Regions from separate parts of the Kosakonia sp. N21 genome, predicted to be linked through region 1. Evidence: predicted binding sites of a transcription regulator. Region 1 holds the regulator's gene; each other region holds the start of a gene.
What was found. Region 1 encodes LexA, which represses DNA repair genes until DNA is damaged. Its sites were predicted from a motif close to TNCTGTATGTACATACAGNA; they were not measured.

Region 1 (4,619 bases):
ATTGCGCAGCTTGCTCAGGCCTCGCACCATCTGCAACAGACTCTCTTTCTCTTTCGTCGCCCCGCGCAGCTCTTTGGCGTAAGTGCCCACTTCCATCACGTGCTCATAACCGATGTAAATCGGCACCAGCGTGATCGGACGCGTACCGCCGCGCAGCATTGCCTGGATGGTCATCGACAGCGTACCGGTTTTCGGATCCAACAAACGCCCGGTGCGGGAACGGCCGCCCTCGACAAAATATTCGACGGAATAACCGCGGCTGAACAGCTCGCCCAGATATTCACGAAACACAGTGGAATAGAGCTTATTGCCTTTAAAAGTACGGCGAATAAAGAACGCGCCCAGACGGCGGAAAATCGGCCCGGCGGGCCAGAAATTCAGGTTAATGCCTGCGGCGATATGTGGCGGCACCAGCCCCTGGTGATACAGTACGTACGACAGCAGCAGGTAGTCCATATGGCTGCGGTGGCAGGGCACATAGACAATCTCGTGACCATCATGGGCCAACTGGCGCACGCGCTCGGCGTTGTGCACATTAATGCCCTGATAGAGACGGTTCCAGGTGAAGCCAAGGATGCGGTCGGTCAAGCGGATCATCTCGTACGAGAAGTTCGCTGCAATCTCTTCCATCAGCGCAATGGCGTTTTGCTGCGCCTTATCGTGGGAGATTTTTTTGCTGCGCGCCTCATCTTCGACAGCTCTGGCAATCGCTTTGGATGAGAGCAGCTTATTAAACAGATCCTGGCGCGCAGGCAGGCGCGGGCCAACTGCGGCAAGGCGCTGACGGGCGAAGTGCATACGCGCGACGCGCGCCAGTTTCTGCGCGATGATTTTGTCTGTGCCGTGTTCTGTCGCCATGCGACGCAATGAAACCGGCGGCGAAAAACGCACGAAGCTGTCGCGGCCAAGCCAGGAAACAGCGAAGAATTTCTGAATGCCGTTGAGCATGCGTAAAGGCGGGTTGACTTCGCCCTTCTCACGCCCGGGGGAGCGACCAAACATCACCGATACCGGCACCATTTGCACATCCAAATCCGGATGACTGCGGTGGAGATCCAGGTAATCATGGAACAGTTTGATGGATTCTTCTTTTGGCGTGTAATAGGTAAATACACGCGGCCCGCCGTGGATAAACACGTAACGCGGTAGCAGTGCGCCGTCGATTTCCAGCGGTTCCAGTGGGTCTGGCAGCTCATGCGCCAGACACTGAGCGCGCAGCGTCATCAAGTCTGCCTTGGAGTTGTAAGGCAGCACATACATGATGGGACGTGAGGTATCGAGACCCAGTTCCTGTGCAGGTTCTGCGGGGATCGATTTACTTTTTACCAGCACGCTTAATGGTAAATTCAGTAATTTGTAGTAAATTCGTGGCCAGCCGGACATAAAGGATGTAAAGCCTCTGGTTAATAGTGCCATTGCGCCGCAAGAATATCAGAAAGCGCGCATAATTTCTGTTGTACCTCTGCATGCTTACATAGACATTGATGCTCATTAGATAAAAAGGTTCTTTTTCATGGCCAATAATACCACTGGATTAACCCGGATCATTAAAGCGGCGGGCTATTCCTGGAAAGGCGTTCGCGCCGCATGGATAAATGAAGCGGCGTTTCGCCAGGAGGCCGTCGCGGTCGTGCTGGCCATTATTATTGCCTGCTGGCTTGATGTGGAGCCCATCACGCGCGTGCTGCTGATTGGTTCGGTTTCGCTGGTCATGATCGTTGAAATCCTCAACAGCGCAATTGAAGCCGTGGTGGATCGGATTGGCGCGGAATTTCATGAGCTTTCCGGGCGAGCGAAGGATATGGGGTCGGCAGCGGTGCTGATGTCTATCCTGCTGGCGCTGTTTACCTGGATCTCATTGCTCTGGTCGCATTTTCGATAACGATTCCAGAATTCGATAACGCCCTGGTTTTTTGCTTAAATTTGGTTCCAAAATCACCTTTAACTGTATATACTCACAGCATAACTGTATATACACCCAGGGGGCGGAATGAAAGCATTAACGGCCAGGCAGCAAGAGGTGTTCGATCTTATCCGCGATCGCATCTCCCAAACAGGTATGCCGCCGACGCGTGCGGAAATCGCGCAACAATTGGGGTTCCGTTCCCCAAATGCGGCTGAAGAACACCTCAAAGCGCTGGCGCGCAAAGGGGTTATCGAAATCGTATCCGGCGCATCCCGCGGTCTTCGCTTGCTGCTCGAAGAAGAAGACGATCTCGGGCTGCCGCTGATCGGTCGTGTCGCCGCCGGTGAGCCGCTGCTGGCGCAGCAGCATATCGAAGGGCATTACCAGGTCGATCCTGCGCTCTTCAAACCGCATGCGGATTTCCTGCTGCGCGTTAGCGGGATGTCGATGAAAGACATCGGCATTATGGACGGCGACCTGCTCGCGGTGCATAAAACGCAGGACGTGCGCAACGGCCAGGTGGTTGTGGCGCGTATTGAAGACGAAGTTACCGTTAAACGTCTGAAAAAACAGGGCAACACCGTTGAACTGTTACCGGAAAACAATGAGTTTTCCCCGATTGTTGTTGATCTGCGCGATCAAAACTTCACCATTGAAGGGCTGGCGGTAGGTGTCATTCGCAATGGCGAGTGGCTGTAACGCCTCCCTTATTCGCTGCGGCGCTGTTTTACGCTCCGCAGCGTTAATCCCTTTCCCCGATCGATTCTGACACTGCTATGCCGCTGCTGACTGCATCCGACAAAGCGCTGTGGCGACTTGCCCTGCCAATGATCTTCTCCAATATCACTGTCCCGTTGCTGGGACTGGTGGATACGGCTGTGGTCGGGCATCTGGATAGTGCGGTCTATCTGGGCGGTGTGGCCATCGGCGCGACCGCGACCAGCTTCCTGTTTATGCTGCTGCTGTTCCTGCGGATGAGCACCACCGGGCTGACGGCCCAGGCATACGGCGCGAAAAATGCGCACGCGCTGGCCCGGGCGTTGGTACAGCCACTGCTGCTGGCGCTGGGTGCGGGTGTGCTGATTACACTGTTGCGCGCGCCGCTTATCGATCTGGCGTTGCACATTACTGGCGGCAGCGCTGCGGTGTTGGAGCAGGCGCGGCGCTTTCTTGATATCCGCTGGCTAAGCGCTCCCGCATCGCTCGGCAACCTGGTGCTGCTGGGTTGGCTGCTGGGTGTGCAGTATGCCCGCGCACCGGTGATCCTGCTGGTAGTGGGTAACGTTCTCAATATTGTGCTTGATGTCTGGCTGGTGATGGGGCTGGGCATGAATGTCCAGGGGGCAGCACTGGCAACGGTGGTGGCGGAGTACGCGACCTTTGTGCTCGGTCTGCTGATGGCGCGACGTGTGCTGGTTATGCGCGGTATCACCTTCCCGGTGCTGAAGACGGCCTGGCGCGGTGGACTTGGGCGCTTGCTGGCGCTTAATCGGGACATCATGCTGCGCTCGTTATTGCTACAGCTCTGCTTTGGTTCGATAACCGTGTTCGGCGCGCGTCTTGGCGGCGAAACCGTGGCGGCGAATGCGGTGCTGATGATGTTTCTGACGTTCACTGCCTACGCGCTGGACGGGTTCGCTTATGCAGTGGAAGCCCATTCCGGGCACGCTTATGGCGCGCGTGACGACACTCAGCTTAAGCTCATCTGGCACGCGGCGTGCCGCCAGGCAGGTCTGGTGGCGCTGGTGTTCTCGGCGGTATATGCGCTGGCCGGGGAGTCAATTATCGCGCTGCTCACCTCGCTGCCAGCCCTGCAAAACATGGCCGGGCACTATCTTATCTGGCAAGTGATCCTGCCGGTGGTGGGCGTGTGGTGTTATTTGCTGGATGGCATGTTTGTGGGTGCGACGCGCGGTGCGGAAATGCGTAACAGCATGGCGGTTGCTGCGTGCGGGTTTGCCCTGACGCTGTTGACGGTGCCCACGCTGGGCAACCATGGTCTGTGGTTGTCGCTGGTGGTGTTCCTGGCGCTGCGTGGGCTGACTTTAGCGTGGGTATGGCGTCGTCACTGGCGCAATGGCACCTGGTTTTCCGGTGTTGACCCCTCCTGACAGCCCCTCTTTTCCCCTAGTATTGCTGGTTCACTCCTCTTTCTTTCGTCTCGTTAATACGGTTTTTTTTATCGTAAATGGTTAAAGATTCCGAATGTAAAACAAATTGCAGTATTACTGACTACAATAATCAGTACGTTCAGCGCAACAGGAACGTAACTTTTAACCGAACGATAAGGAGTCAACGATGAACAAAGACGAAATCGGCGGTAACTGGAAGCAGTTTAAAGGTACTGTGAAAGAGAAATGGGGCAAGTTGACCGATGACGATATGACCGTCATCGAAGGGAAACGTGACCAGCTGGTGGGTAAAATCCAGGAGCGTTATGGTTACGCAAAAGATCAGGCGGAAAAGGAAGTTACGGATTGGGAAAGCCGTAACGATTACCGCTGGTAGCCGACACTCACCCTCAAGTGTTGACCCTCTGAAAGGTTCTGCCCGAACGGTACACGGATGTACCCTCCCTTTATCCCTTTATCTTTCACGTTTTATCTACGTTAGCTGCACTTTCTCATCCGGGGCGCATACTGATGTATGCTCCCGGCGTTCGTACGTTTGCTGCCTTACCCGACATGAAATTTGGGGGGTGATATGACCACTA
Region 2 (4,619 bases), on a different contig from region 1:
TAAATAGCGGGCATAGAAGTCGTGCATGTCGTCGATTTGCTCAAGGATCAGCGTCGCCCAGCTTCCTGCAGGTTTGCCCTGAATCCAGGCCGGACCTGCCTGTTGCAAGCGATCGAGTACGCGGCGGCGGATCTCAAAGCGAATATGCGTACCGGCATGAAAACCCACGCGTTCGCGCATCCACACCACCCAGCTGCGAAGAATAAAGATCAGCACCAGCAACGTGAAGGGCAGCAGCAAGGCTTCGCGCGGGATATTTTCCATAATCATATGATTAAGGATGCGAGCGAGGATCCATGCCTGCGCCACAATCAGCACGCCGCTAACGACGCCGAGAAGGCGGGACGCCGTCAGCCAGCGACGGGAAATAATACTTTGCTGTTTTAACCAGTGGGTAAGCTCTTGTTGACGGGTTTTATTCATTGCGCGCTTTGCAGGTGAAGTTATCGGATTTTTAGTCTGCGCAATGTTACATCGGGGCAAAAATAAAGGCGACTTATAGTCGCCTTTTTTACCTTTGTTACTGACTTGTAAAGATTATTTACGTTCAGCCAGACCGTCGAGATAACGCTCTGCGTCCAGCGCCGCCATACAGCCTGTACCGGCGGAAGTGATCGCCTGACGATAGATATGGTCCATCACGTCGCCTGCCGCAAAGACGCCAGGAATGCTGGTTTGCGTGGCATTACCGTGAATACCGGACTGCACTTTAATGTAGCCGTTTTCCAGCGCCAGTTGGCCTTCGAAAATCGCCGTGTTCGGGCTGTGGCCGATAGCCACAAACAGACCCGCAACCTCCAGTGATTCGACGTTGTCGGCGTTCTGTGTATCACGCAGACGCAGGCCGCTGACACCCATCTGATCGCCTGTTACTTCTTCCAGCGTGCGGTGGGTATGCAGCACGATGTTGCCGCTTTCCACTTTGTCCATCAGACGTTTAATCAGGATCTTCTCCGCACGGAACGTATCGCGACGGTGGATCAGGTGCACTTCAGAGGCGATATTCGCCAGATACAGCGCTTCTTCAACAGCCGTATTGCCGCCGCCGATCACCGCGACTTTCTGGTTACGGTAGAAGAAACCGTCACAGGTGGCGCAAGCGGAGACGCCGCGGCCTTTGAATGCTTCTTCAGAGGCGAGGCCGAGGTAACGTGCGGACGCGCCGGTAGCAATGATCAATGCATCGCAGGTGTATTCGCCGCTGTCGCCGGTCAGGCGGAATGGTCGATTCTGCAAATCAACGCTGTTGATGTGGTCGAAAATGATTTCAGTGTCGAATTTAGTAGCATGCTCATGCATGCGTTCCATCAGCGATGGCCCGGTCAGATCGTGCGGGTCGCCCGGCCAGTTTTCCACTTCGGTGGTGGTGGTGAGCTGACCGCCTTTTTCCATACCGGTAATTAACACCGGCTGCAGGTTTGCGCGCGCAGCATAGACCGCAGCGGTATAACCGGCAGGGCCTGAACCAAGGATAAGCAGCTTACTGTGTTTGGCCGTACCCATGAGATCCTCATTATTGTTTGGCAGACATTGGGCTGGATTGTAGGGAATTTGCCAGCGTAAAAAAAGAGTGCAGCGATTTTGTTAACGATATGTGTAATAGAAATGACCGATGACAGCACGCCATTTTGCGGCCAAACATAACAATTTCTACTGAGAAAAAGTCAGTTATAAGGTGATTAAATGAGGATTACGGGGCGGTGCTGATGAATATCTGGCATGTTGTACTAAAAAAAGATGTTTTGCTTTGACAATCCCCTGCGCATTTGCGAAAACATCAAAGGAAGAAAAAAAGCAGTGTTTCGCGCGTGACCCAAATTCATGCATGTAAATGCCATTTTTACCGGGCTAGTGAAATCTACGCATGGCGTGGACAGACGCCATCCGTGATATCGATAGCTGCCGTCAGGCAACGGTCTTCTTAATATAGCCCCTGGATTACGCGCCGTGCCAGTTTTAACACACGCGGACGTACCGCGACGGGCAAAGATCCTGAACAGTGAAGTGCACAGGGTCAAGACAGGAGTAGGGAAGGAATACAGAGAGACAATAATAATGGTAGATAGTAAAAAGCGCCCTGGTAAAGATCTCGACCGCATCGACCGTAATATTCTTAACGAATTACAAAAAGATGGGCGTATTTCCAACGTCGAGCTTTCTAAACGAGTGGGACTTTCCCCTACGCCGTGCCTTGAGCGTGTGCGCAGGCTGGAAAGACAAGGGTTTATTCAGGGCTATACAGCGCTGCTGAACCCGCATTATCTGGATGCATCACTTCTGGTTTTTGTTGAGATTACTCTGAATCGTGGCGCGCCGGATGTGTTTGAACAATTTAACTCCGCTGTGCAAAAACTTGAAGAAATTCAAGAGTGTCATCTGGTTTCCGGCGATTTTGACTACCTGTTGAAAACGCGCGTGCCGGATATGTCGGCTTACCGCAAACTGTTAGGGGAAACCCTGCTGCGTCTGCCGGGCGTTAACGACACCCGCACATATGTGGTGATGGAAGAAGTCAAACAGAGCAATCGTCTGGTAATTAAGACGCGCTAACACGGAACAGGTGCAAAATCGCTGTTTTTTGATTACACTCCTGTTAATCCATACAGCAACAGTGCCGGGGAAACCCGGCGCTGTTGTCCGTTTTAGCATCAAGGACCTGGAGAGCCTGTCTTGAGCCAGGAATACACAGAAGACAAAGAAGTCACACTGACCAAGTTAAGCAGCGGGCGTCGACTCCTGGAGGCGTTGCTGATCCTCGTTTCACTTTTTGCCGTTTGGCTAATGGCGGCGCTCCTCAGCTTTAACCCGTCCGACCCGAGCTGGTCGCAAACGGCGTGGCATGAACCTATCCATAATCTGGGCGGTGCGCCAGGCGCATGGCTGGCAGATACGCTGTTTTTCATCTTTGGTGTGATGGCGTACACCATCCCGGTGATCATTACCGGCGGTTGTTGGTTTGCGTATCGCCACCGGGCCAGTGAAGACTACATTGACTATTTCGCCGTCTCGTTGCGCATGATTGGTGCGTTGGCACTGATCCTGACCTCGTGTGGTCTGGCGGCCATCAACGCAGACGATATCTGGTATTTTGCCTCCGGCGGAGTGATTGGCAGTCTGCTGAGCACCACGCTGCAGCCGCTGTTACGCAGCAGTGGCGGTACGCTTGCGCTGCTGTGCATTTGGGCCGCGGGTCTGACCTTGTTCACCGGTTGGTCTTGGGTCACCATCGCCGAGAAGATTGGCAGTGTCATTCTTAACATCCTTACTTTTGCCAGCAATCGCACCCGCCGTGATGACACCTGGGTTGATGACGATGAGTATGAAGATGAGGATGAGGACCACGATGCTCCGCAGCGCGCATCGCATGAATCCCGCCGGACCCGTATTCTGCGTGGCGCGTTGGCGCGCCGTAAACGCATCGCCGAAAAATTCGCCAACCCTATGGGGCGTAAAACTGACGAAGCGTTGTTCTCCGGCAAACGGATGGACGACGATGAGGACGAGATTGCTTACAGTGCGCGCGGTGTTCCCGCAGACGCTGATGATGTGCTGTTTTCCGGGCATCGCGCGACGGAAGCGGAGCAAGAGTTCGATCCGCTGATGAATGGCCGCAGCATCACCGCACCAGTGGCTGCTGCTGCCGCAGCCACCACTGCAGCGCAGGCATATGCCGCCCCTGCTGACCCTTACGTTCATGCGCCGCAGCCGGAAGTGCAATGGCCCTATGCCCAGACCCCGCCGGTGACTGCGGACGCGCCTCAGCAGCCTGCACAGTATGCGCAGGAATATGCGCAGGAATCTCATGATGCGCCGTACCAGCCTGTACAGTACGCGTCGCCGGAATCGGAATGGCAGCAACCCGTCGAGCAAGACACCTGGATCCCGGATGCGCCGGTAACGCCGCAACCGCAGGAAGAGGCGCTCTACGCACAATCTCCACAGCACGATCCATTGCCGTGGCAGAACGAACCACAGATTTCCCCTGCGCCAGAACCGATATTGGAACCTGAACCGGAGCCGATTGTTGAAGAGGTGAAACAGGCGCGTCCGCCGCTTTATTACTTTGAAGAGGTGGAAGAGAAGCGCGCTCGTGAACGCGAGCAGCTTGCCGCCTGGTATCAGCCGATCCCTGAGCCCGCCAGCGCAATGCCCATACCAAAACCGGCCGAACCGATTATACCGGCTGCGCCTGCAACCGATCCGAACCTTGTTGCACCCGTTGCGGCAAGTGTGCAGCAGGCAACCGGCGGTGTTGCCGCGACCGTTGCCGCCGCCGCTCCGGTGTTCAGCCTTGCTGCCGGTGGCGTGCCGCGTCCGCAGGTGAAAGAGGGGATTGGCCCGCAGCTCCCGCGACCAAATCGCGTACGGGTGCCCACGCGCCGCGAACTGGCGTCCTATGGCATCAAGCTGCCTTCGCAGCGTATGGCTGAAGAGCGCGCGCGCGAGGAAGAGGTTCGTCATCATGATGACGACGATGCGGATCTGCAGCAACAGAATGAGCTGGCACGCCAGTTTGCCGCGACGCAGCACGATCGCTACGGTGAAGAGTACCATCATGATACACCGCACTATCATGCACAGCCGCAGCTGAGCGAGGACGAAGCAGAAGAAGCCGAACT
Region 3 (4,619 bases), on a different contig from region 1:
CGCATTGCTGCAGAAGGGTCACGGCTTCCGTAAGATAACGGACAAAGCTCACCTGCAACGCCTCTTCAAACGTCACGGCACAGGTCGCATGCTGTTCAGCTAACTGCTCACTTCTTTGTTTTAGCTCGCCGGCCATGATTTTTCGCTCCCCCTCATCGTCACAGCGAAGCCAGTGTTGAACATCGCTCAACAGGATCTGCACGTCGGCGGGAAGCGCCTTTGTCATTTGTAAGCGATCGCGTAATTCACAACTCACAATTAACAACCGCGCCAGCCTGTCATGGATGGCTTTTCTGGCCTGCCGGACCGGAACCGCGAGGGCAAAGTCATAGGGAATATGGTGGCTTATGCCTTGCAGAGACTGCAAGGCCAGTGCCAGGCGCAGGCTCCCTGTACGCTCATCAGGTTGACCTGCCAGTGCACCGGCAAGTATCTGCCGTGCTGACCGCAGCGTCTCCGATAGCGTGCTGTTGAACAGCCCGGACAGACGTTTTGGTAAAACATACCGATGAATAAGCGCGGCACAGAAGATACCAATAACGATCTCCTGCACCCGGGTAATGGCAGTATCAAAGATTGTGCCGGGCTCCAGAACAGCAGGAAAACCAATCAGGCTCGCGGTGTAACCGGCTAAAACAAAGGCATAAGCGCGGGGCGTGCGTTCAAGCAGCGATAAGTAAAGGCAGAAAGTGATCCAGCCGCTCAGCATCACGCTGCATAAGATCGGCATAGTCACGAAAGTGGGTACCAGTAAAACGGTGGCCCCGGCGCCGATTATCGTTCCGGCCAGACGATAAAGGCATCGGCTCAGTGAAGCGCCAACCGAGGTTTGCGAAACGATATAGACGGTAATGATTGCCCAGGATGGCCTTTCAAGGCCGATCGATAAGGCGATGTAATAGGCCAGCATCGCTGCGGCAAAGCTCTTGATGGAATACAGCACGGCATTTGCATCGTTCAGCAGAACGGATGAGGTCAGTGCCAGGCTCACCCGGCGAAACGCGTCGCCTGTAGCCCGCAAAGAACGAGAGTGAATGACGTTGATTTTGCTCATGCCGGGGATTATTACCGGCTTGCGCCCGCCATCAAATACTCTATTCTGTCAAAAAATACCTAAATGTTGCCAATAATATGAAATCCACATTCGCGAATACCCTGTTTGATCCTGACTCCACGTCGTGCCCGGCGGTTGCGCGTCATCTTGACTTCATTGATTACGAAGCCGAAGTGCCGGTTCATACCCACCGCAAGGGGCAGTTGATCATTGCGCTGTATGGTGCTGTTATCTGTCGCGCGGAAAACGATATATGGATAGTGCCGCCTCACTGCGCCGTCTGGATCCCCGGCGGCATCCCTCATAGCGCCAGAGCTACCTGGAACGCGCATCTCAATTATTTATTTATCGAACCCGGAGCCGCAGCACTGCCGGAAAAATGTTGCACCCTGGCGATTTCTCCGCTGATTAACGCGTTAGTTGACCGTTTGACTCACGAGCGAGTTGATTACCCACCCGAGAGCCATGCTGCAAGGCTCACCAGAGTGACGCTCGACGAATTGGCCACGATGCCACAGCAGAAATTGAGTTTGCCTGTCTCCGGAAATCCTAAAATACGCACCATGGCCGATGCGCTGGTCAGTCACCCGGAGGATCGCAGTACGTTTAAAGAATGGGCGAAACGGCTGGCGCTCAGTGAACGTTCTCTGGCGCGATTGATGCTGCGCGAGACGGGACTGACCTTTGGACGATGGCGCCAGCAACTTCATTTGATCATCGCACTTCAGGAGTTAGCCAGCGGTGTTACGGTACAAAACGTGGCGGCTAAATTGGGGTATGAGTCCGTTAATGCGTTCATTACCATGTTCAGGAAAGCGATGGGCAGTACGCCCGCGCACTATTTTTCCGAACGAAAAACAAGTACACACCAGGGAGATTCGTCATGACCTTTTCTGGCGCGGCGCGGGCAGCAAAAACACGCCCGGAGGCCGCTTTGAGCTACGGATACTCATGGGCGAGTTTATCGCCAGCCGGGAGCTGGCTTGCATCAACAACCGCGAGCATGTCTGTTTGCTTTTAAAGTAAAGGTGACCACGCCGAAGAGTTGCAGCTCTTCCTCCGACTGGAAAGTGACAGGAGCATAATTGGCGTTATGCGGCATAAGCTGAAGTGATGGACGGGTCCGCAACTCTTTCACCGTAAACTCCCCCGCCACGGCTGCCACAACGATGTCGCCATGCACAGCGGTCAACGACCGATCGACGACCAGCAAATCACCGTCGCTGATGCCTGCACCGATCATAGAATCACCACTGACCCGAACAAAGTAGGTGGCGCTGGGATGTTTAACGACCAGCTTGTTCAGATCCAGGCTCTCTTCAATATAGTCCTGTGCCGGGCTGGGGAAACCGCACGGAACGCGGTCTAAAAATAAAGGGACTTCAATATGTTTTTCTTGTTTATAGGCATAAAGGATGGTCATGATTACCCACCTCATAATACTGTGTTTACATACAGTATTATGAGGGAAGTGGCGGGTCAAGCGGCGTATAACGGCGTAGCGTGAAGTGACTGAAGTCGCAAGGAATTTAACGGGTCGCGCCTTTCCTGTATTCACAGGACTGTTACTAATGGCAGGACTGATGTACGCGCCTTGCTTGCTGCATCGGGCAAAAGCCAGACGAGGTGACGGCATTGACCTGTGCGTGAAGTCATTTATGGGAAGCCTCATCCGCCGGATCGGACGTTGAGCGCAACAGTTCGCAATATTACCGCCACAATGAGGCTTTTATTAACAACACGCCGTGGGCGCGCATGGATATTATTACAGTAACAGTCACAGAATACACTGGAGCAATCCGACCAGGAGCATAAGTAATATTATTACTGCATCAACGTGTAGCCTGGATATTGTTGTCAGGCAAGGCCGCGTTATCAAAAAACCGCAATCAGAGTAGGGATGTTCTGCCACACGGAATAACGTGACTTAATTTATATGATGAATTTTCCCACGAGCAAATAACGGGCCATAAATGTGCGACGAAATAGTGTGAATAAGAAAACCAGCCCCGTAATGCGTACGTCAGTCAGCGGTTAGCGCCAGGCCGGACGATGAAGCGCTCCCTGTGCTTCCCGTCCGGCACAACCGGTCTGGCTGGAGCATCAACGACCACGTTTAGCGTGACGCTCCCAGGTGTCGAGTTTTGCCTGCTCAGATTTCCGCAACGCCACATAACAGGCACCACTGCCGCCATGGTGCGGCAACGCCGTACAAAATGCCTGCACGTCGTCGAACTCCGTCAGCCAGCGCGCAACGTAGCTGCGCACAATGTTTGGGTGTGAATTATCCTCACGACCTTTCCCATGGATAATCAACACATTACGCAGGCCATCTTGCCGCGCCTGATGCATAAAGCGGAACAGCATCTGTCGGCACTGCTCAACGGGCTGGCGTAGCAGATTGAGGCTCGCCTGTTGACTGTATTTACCCAAACGCAGCTTATCCACCACGCCGGTTTGCAGGCCTTCACGCCTGAATTCCAGCGGCGTTGACAAGGGAATGATGTCAAGGAACCCGGTGGTTAAAAAGTTATCCAGTTGCAGCGTATCGATACGCTGCGTCGCGCGCGAATTGCGACTCGGCTGCCAGTGAATATCGGTGCAGCGCTTCAGGGGCTGGACATCCTCCATGGCGTCAAGAAACAGCGATTTGTCGTCAGGGTTCATGGGAAGGTCCTCCGGTTACTTCAGAACAGGTACTATAACGAGCATGGCGTGCGCTCACAATGATCAGGACGCATTTATGGTACACGGGTTAAGTGCTTATAAATAAACGTAACACGCACGCGCGGTAAAAACATTAGCGTTTGTGATGTCTTTAATGCACCTTAACTTATACCGCGCATCGGGGGTTATACCAATTTTAGTTAAATTAACGTGAATTTAATCACCAATTAATAGTGGAAAGATAGTAAAGGGCGGCTATAACTATATTTAAGATGCAAGGATGAACTTGCATAAAATAACGAAAGGAAGCGCTGCTGTGTGTACTGTAGAGCCTGGCGGATGTCGGCAGGCTCTATTTTTTTTATTATTCCCCGGACAGCAAAATATATCATCTATAATTCAACGGACATCGATTTGTTATTATCCACCTTAATATTAGCTATCTATAAATAGACGCCCTTTCGGGGTATGGTTAGCCCCGGTCAGGCATGGTAGATTGATGCCCGTTTGCCATAGTTCAAGGATGCCTGATGCTCACGCTACTCGAAGATAAAATCGCCACCCCGCTGGGCCCGCTGTGGGTGCTCTGTGATGAGTCCTTCCATTTACGAGCTGTCGAGTGGGAAGAACACAGCGATCGCATGGTGGAGTTGTTGAATATTCATTATCGACGCGACGGTTATCAGCGCATCGCTGCCAGTAATCCGGGCGGATTAAGCCGGAAACTGCAGGATTATTTCGCCGGCGATCTGTCGATCATCGACACACTCCCCACCGCAACGGCCGGTACGCCTTTTCAGCGTGAAGTCTGGCAGGCGCTGCGTACAATCCCCTGCGGTCAGGTGATACATTACGGTCAACTGGCGGAAATGCTGGGCCGCGCAGGTGCAGCACGTGC
Region 4 (4,619 bases), on a different contig from region 1:
CCTGTTGTTTACGGTCTTTACGCCGCTGTATATCACCCTGATTTACGATCTACTGAGCAAGCGCCGGCTGCGCTGGAGCTACGCGCTGAGCGCCGGGCTGGCGGTGATTGGCGCGGCGATCATCCGCTACGACAAAGTGAGCGATCACTTCTGGGTGGGGCTGATTCTGGTGCAACTGGCGAACATCAGCTTCGCCATCGGCATGGTGGGCTATAAACGCCTGATGGAGACGCGCCCGATGCCGCAGCATAACGCCTTTGCCTGGTTCTATCTCGGTGCGTTTGTGGTGGCAATTATTGCGTGGTTTGTGATGGGCAATCCGCAGAAGCTGCCGACCACGACGTTGCAGTGGAGCGTGCTGGTCTGGCTGGGCGTGGTGGCGTCCGGGCTGGGTTACTTTATGTGGAACTACGGCGCCACCCAGGTGGACGCCGGGACGCTCGGCATTATGAACAATGTGCACGTTCCCGCCGGGTTATTGGTGAATCTGGCTATCTGGCAGGAACAGCCGCACTGGCCGAGTTTTATTATGGGTGGTGCGGTGATAATGGCCTCGCTGTGGGTGCATCGGCGTTGGGTCGCTCCGCGCTCCGCACAAACGGCAGATGATCGCAAGCGTGGTTCCGCGCTGAGCGAATAAACGCTTCCGTGATCGGCTGACGCTGCTCGCCATCGCGCACGGCAGCGTACAACCGGCTCCACAATCCTTCACCCAGGGTCTTGGTCACCACCAGACCCTGGCGTTCAAAACTCTCCACGACCCAGTGCGGCAGCGCCGCGATCCCCATGCGCGCAGCAACCATCTGAATCAGCAGTAATGTGTTATCCACGCTTTTGAGCGACGGACTGATGCCAGCCGGTTGCAGAAAATGACGCCAGATATCAAGGCGGCTGCGCTGCACCGGGTAGATCAACAGCGTTTCGCCGGCAATATCGTCCGGCGTGATGCGCGCTTTCGCCGCCAGCGGATGCTCCGGCGCCAGTACCAGTCGCACCTCAAAATCAAACATCGGCGAATAGTGCAGACCGCTGCGCGGCAGGATGTCGGACGTCATCACCAGATCCAGCTCGCCCTGTTGCAGCGCAGGCTGCGGATCAAACGTCACGCCAGATTTGAAATCCATCTCAACCTGCGGCCAGTGCTGGCGAAAGTTCTCAAGCGCTGGCGTCAGCCACTGAATACAGCTGTGGCATTCAATAGCGATGCGCAGCGTGGTTTGCTGCGGTTCATTGCAGGATTGCAGCGCGCGACTGATTTGCGGCAGCACCTGATTGGCCAGTTGCAGCAGGATCTCGCCCTGTGGCGTAAAGCGTAATGGCTGGCTTTTACGCACAAAGAGCCGGAAGCCAAGGCGTTGTTCCAGATCGCTGAACTGGTGGGAAAGGGCGGATTGCGTCTGGTGCAGCGTCGCCGCCGCCGCCGCGAGCGACCCGCTGTTCCGTAACGCCTGCAGCGTTTTCAGGTGTTTAATCTCGATCATGAAAGTCCTTCACTCCGGCATGAACAATTTGCGCTTGAGGAATATACAGTACTTGCGAATTATAGATGTGTAAACATCTGGACGTCCAAAATCCTTCGTCTTTCGAATTAATGGTGCGTTGGCTTCACTCACGTCCCCCAGTCACTTACTTGAGTAAGCTCCTGGGGCTCCCTGAGTTTGCCGCCTTCCCTTAATCCGAAATCCTTTGGATTAACCTATTGAAGAGGCTAAAAATGACAATTCTTAATCACACCCTCGGTTTCCCTCGCGTTGGCCTGCGTCGCGAGTTGAAAAAAGCGCAAGAAAGCTACTGGGCGGGTAACGCCACCCGTGAAGAACTGCTGGCGGTAGGTCGTGAACTGCGCGCCCGCCACTGGGATCAGCAAAAAGCCGCTGGCATCGATCTGCTGCCGGTAGGCGACTTCGCCTGGTACGACCATGTTCTGACCACCAGCCTGCTGTTAGGCAACGTGCCGGCTCGTCATCAGAACAACGACGGCTCTGTTGATATCGACACCCTGTTCCGCATTGGCCGCGGTCGCGCACCCACCGGCGAGCCAGCCGCCGCCGCAGAAATGACCAAATGGTTTAACACCAACTACCACTACATGGTGCCGGAATTCAGTAAAGGCCAGCAGTTCAAACTGACCTGGACCCAGTTGCTGGATGAAGTCGATGAAGCACTGGCGCTGGGCCACAAGGTCAAACCGGTGCTGCTGGGGCCGGTCACGTATCTGTGGCTGGGCAAAGTTAAAGGTGAACAGTTTGACCGCCTGAGCCTGCTGGCCGACATTCTGCCGGTTTACAAACAGGTGCTCGCGGAACTGGCGAAACGCGGTATTGAGTGGGTGCAGATCGATGAACCCGCGCTGGTGCTGGAGCTGCCGCAGGCGTGGCTGGACGCGTTCAAACCGGCTTACGATGCGCTGGCAGGTCAGGTGAAACTGCTGTTGACCACCTACTTTGAAGGTGTGACCCCGAACCTTGATGTCATCACCGCGCTGCCGGTGCAGGGCCTGCATGTCGATCTGGTGCACGGTAACGACAATGTTGCTGAACTGCACACACGTTTGCCAGCCGACTGGCTGCTCTCCGCCGGCCTGGTGAATGGCCGTAACGTCTGGCGCGCCGATCTGACGGAAAAATACGCGCAAATTAAAGACATTGTCGGCCAACGTGCGCTGTGGGTGGCTTCTTCCTGCTCGTTGCTGCACAGCCCGATCGATCTGAGTGTTGAAACGCGGCTTGATGCGGAAGTGAAGAGCTGGTTTGCCTTTGCCCTGCAAAAATGCCAGGAGCTGGCGCTGCTGCGCGATGCGCTGAACAGCGGCAACACCAAGCAATTGAATGAATGGAGCGCCCCAATCCAGGCGCGTCGCCACTCTACCCGTGTACATAACACGACGGTGGCCAAACGTCTGGCGGCGATAACCGCGCAGGACAGCCAGCGCGACAACCCGTACGCCGAGCGTGCGCAGGCGCAGCGCCAGCGCTTTAACCTGCCAGCATGGCCGACCACGACCATCGGGTCATTCCCGCAGACTACCGAGATTCGCGGTCTGCGTCTGGATTTCAAACAGGGACGTTTGGACGCGGGCAACTACCGCACCGGCATTGCCGAACATATCAAACAGGCCATTGTGGAGCAGGAGCGTCTTGGTCTGGATGTGTTGGTGCACGGTGAAGCGGAACGTAACGACATGGTGGAGTACTTTGGCGAGCACCTGGACGGTTTTGTCTTCACGCAAAACGGCTGGGTACAGAGCTACGGCTCCCGCTGCGTCAAGCCACCTGTCGTGATCGGCGACGTGAGCCGCCCGGAAGCGATCACGGTGGAGTGGGCGAAGTATGCGCAGTCACTGACCGACAAACCGGTAAAAGGCATGCTGACCGGTCCGGTTACCATTCTCTGCTGGTCGTTCCCGCGTGAAGACGTGAGCCGCGAAACCATTGCCAAACAGATTGCCCTGGCGTTGCGTGACGAAGTGGCGGACCTGGAAGCGGCGGGCATCGGCATTATTCAGATCGACGAACCGGCACTGCGTGAAGGTTTGCCGCTGCGCCGTAGCGACTGGGATGCGTATCTCGCCTGGGGTGTAGAAGCGTTTCGTATCAACGCCGCGGTGGCGAAAGATGACACGCAGATCCACACCCACATGTGTTACTGCGAGTTCAACGACATCATGGATTCTATTGCGGCGCTGGATGCGGACGTGATCACCATTGAAACCTCGCGTTCTGACATGGAGTTGCTGGAGTCGTTCGAAGAGTTCGAATACCCGAACGAAATCGGACCGGGCGTGTATGACATTCACTCGCCAAACGTGCCAAGCGTGGAGTGGATTGAAGCGCTGTTGCAGAAAGCGGCGCAGCGCATTCCGGCGGAACGCCTGTGGGTAAACCCGGATTGCGGTCTGAAAACCCGTGGCTGGCCGGAAACACGCAGCGCGCTGGCGAACATGGTGAAAGCAGCGCAGAACCTGCGCCAGGCCTAAGCCTTCTCGCGCCGCCAGCGGTAAAGCCGGCGGCGCGTTATCCTCTGTAATGCGCTAACATCCCGTCAGTAACATTTCTGTCAAATTCCCTTGTTTTAATCATCGCAACGAAAACAAAGGGGACGAACCATGAGTAAAAAAAATGCGTTGGCGGCACTGTTGCTGGCAATCATGAGCGCATCGGCTTTTGCGAAATCCACGCTGACTCTCTACACCAGCCAACCGACGGAAGATGCGCAGGTTACCGTCAGCGCGTTCGAAAAAGCGCACCCGGATACGGAAGTGAAATGGATCCGTGACGGAACCAGCAAACTCATTGCCCGTCTGCAAGCGGAACTCGCCGCCGGAGGCGCTGCGCCAGATGTGCTGTTGATTGCCGACAGCGTCACCATGGAGTCCCTGAAACAACAACACTTGCTGGCCCCTTACTCCTCGCCGCAGGCTGCACGATTCGATGCGCAGCTCTATGATAAAGAAGGCTATTACTACGGCACGAAACTGATCACCACCGGCATTGCTTACCACAGCAAAGCGCCGGTCAAACCGACCTCCTGGCAGGATCTGCTCAAACCTGAACTGAAAAACATGACCACCTTGCCCAGCCCGCTATACTCCGGCGCGGCGCAGATTCATCAGGCGACAC

Region 2: ACQ3G7_RS17765 (DNA translocase FtsK 4TM domain-containing protein) is a predicted target of LexA. The motif match lies at 2,589-2,608, and genes of this name have one in related genera.
Region 3: umuD (translesion error-prone DNA polymerase V autoproteolytic subunit) is a predicted target of LexA. The motif match lies at 2,495-2,514, and genes of this name have one in related genera.
Region 4: metR (HTH-type transcriptional regulator MetR) is a predicted target of LexA. The motif match lies at 1,513-1,532, and genes of this name have one in related genera.

What each region holds. Positions count from the first base shown of each region.
Region 1 covers NZ_JBOBHR010000003.1:43,883-48,501, forward strand. Annotated here, with positions in the region: gene plsB (glycerol-3-phosphate 1-O-acyltransferase PlsB) at 1-1,383, opposite strand, end outside; gene ACQ3G7_RS07330 (diacylglycerol kinase) at 1,514-1,882, shown strand; gene lexA (transcriptional repressor LexA) at 1,991-2,605, shown strand; gene dinF (MATE family efflux transporter DinF) at 2,683-4,017, shown strand; gene ACQ3G7_RS07345 (CsbD family protein) at 4,205-4,414, shown strand; gene zur (zinc uptake transcriptional repressor Zur) at 4,617-4,619, opposite strand, start outside.
Region 2 covers NZ_JBOBHR010000007.1:118,710-123,328, forward strand. Annotated here, with positions in the region: gene cydD (heme ABC transporter permease/ATP-binding protein CydD) at 1-423, opposite strand, end outside; gene trxB (thioredoxin-disulfide reductase) at 538-1,503, opposite strand; gene lrp (leucine-responsive transcriptional regulator Lrp) at 2,056-2,550, shown strand; gene ACQ3G7_RS17765 (DNA translocase FtsK 4TM domain-containing protein) at 2,671-4,619, shown strand, end outside.
Region 3 covers NZ_JBOBHR010000005.1:166,438-171,056, forward strand. Annotated here, with positions in the region: gene ACQ3G7_RS13860 (FUSC family protein) at 1-1,054, opposite strand, end outside; gene ACQ3G7_RS13865 (AraC family transcriptional regulator) at 1,132-1,941, shown strand; gene umuD (translesion error-prone DNA polymerase V autoproteolytic subunit) at 2,043-2,477, opposite strand; gene smrA (DNA endonuclease SmrA) at 3,158-3,721, opposite strand; gene ogt (methylated-DNA--[protein]-cysteine S-methyltransferase) at 4,252-4,619, shown strand, end outside.
Region 4 covers NZ_JBOBHR010000014.1:57,045-61,663, forward strand. Annotated here, with positions in the region: gene ACQ3G7_RS23400 (carboxylate/amino acid/amine transporter) at 1-640, shown strand, start outside; gene metR (HTH-type transcriptional regulator MetR) at 528-1,481, opposite strand; gene metE (5-methyltetrahydropteroyltriglutamate--homocysteine S-methyltransferase) at 1,715-3,976, shown strand; gene ACQ3G7_RS23415 (ABC transporter substrate-binding protein) at 4,106-4,619, shown strand, end outside.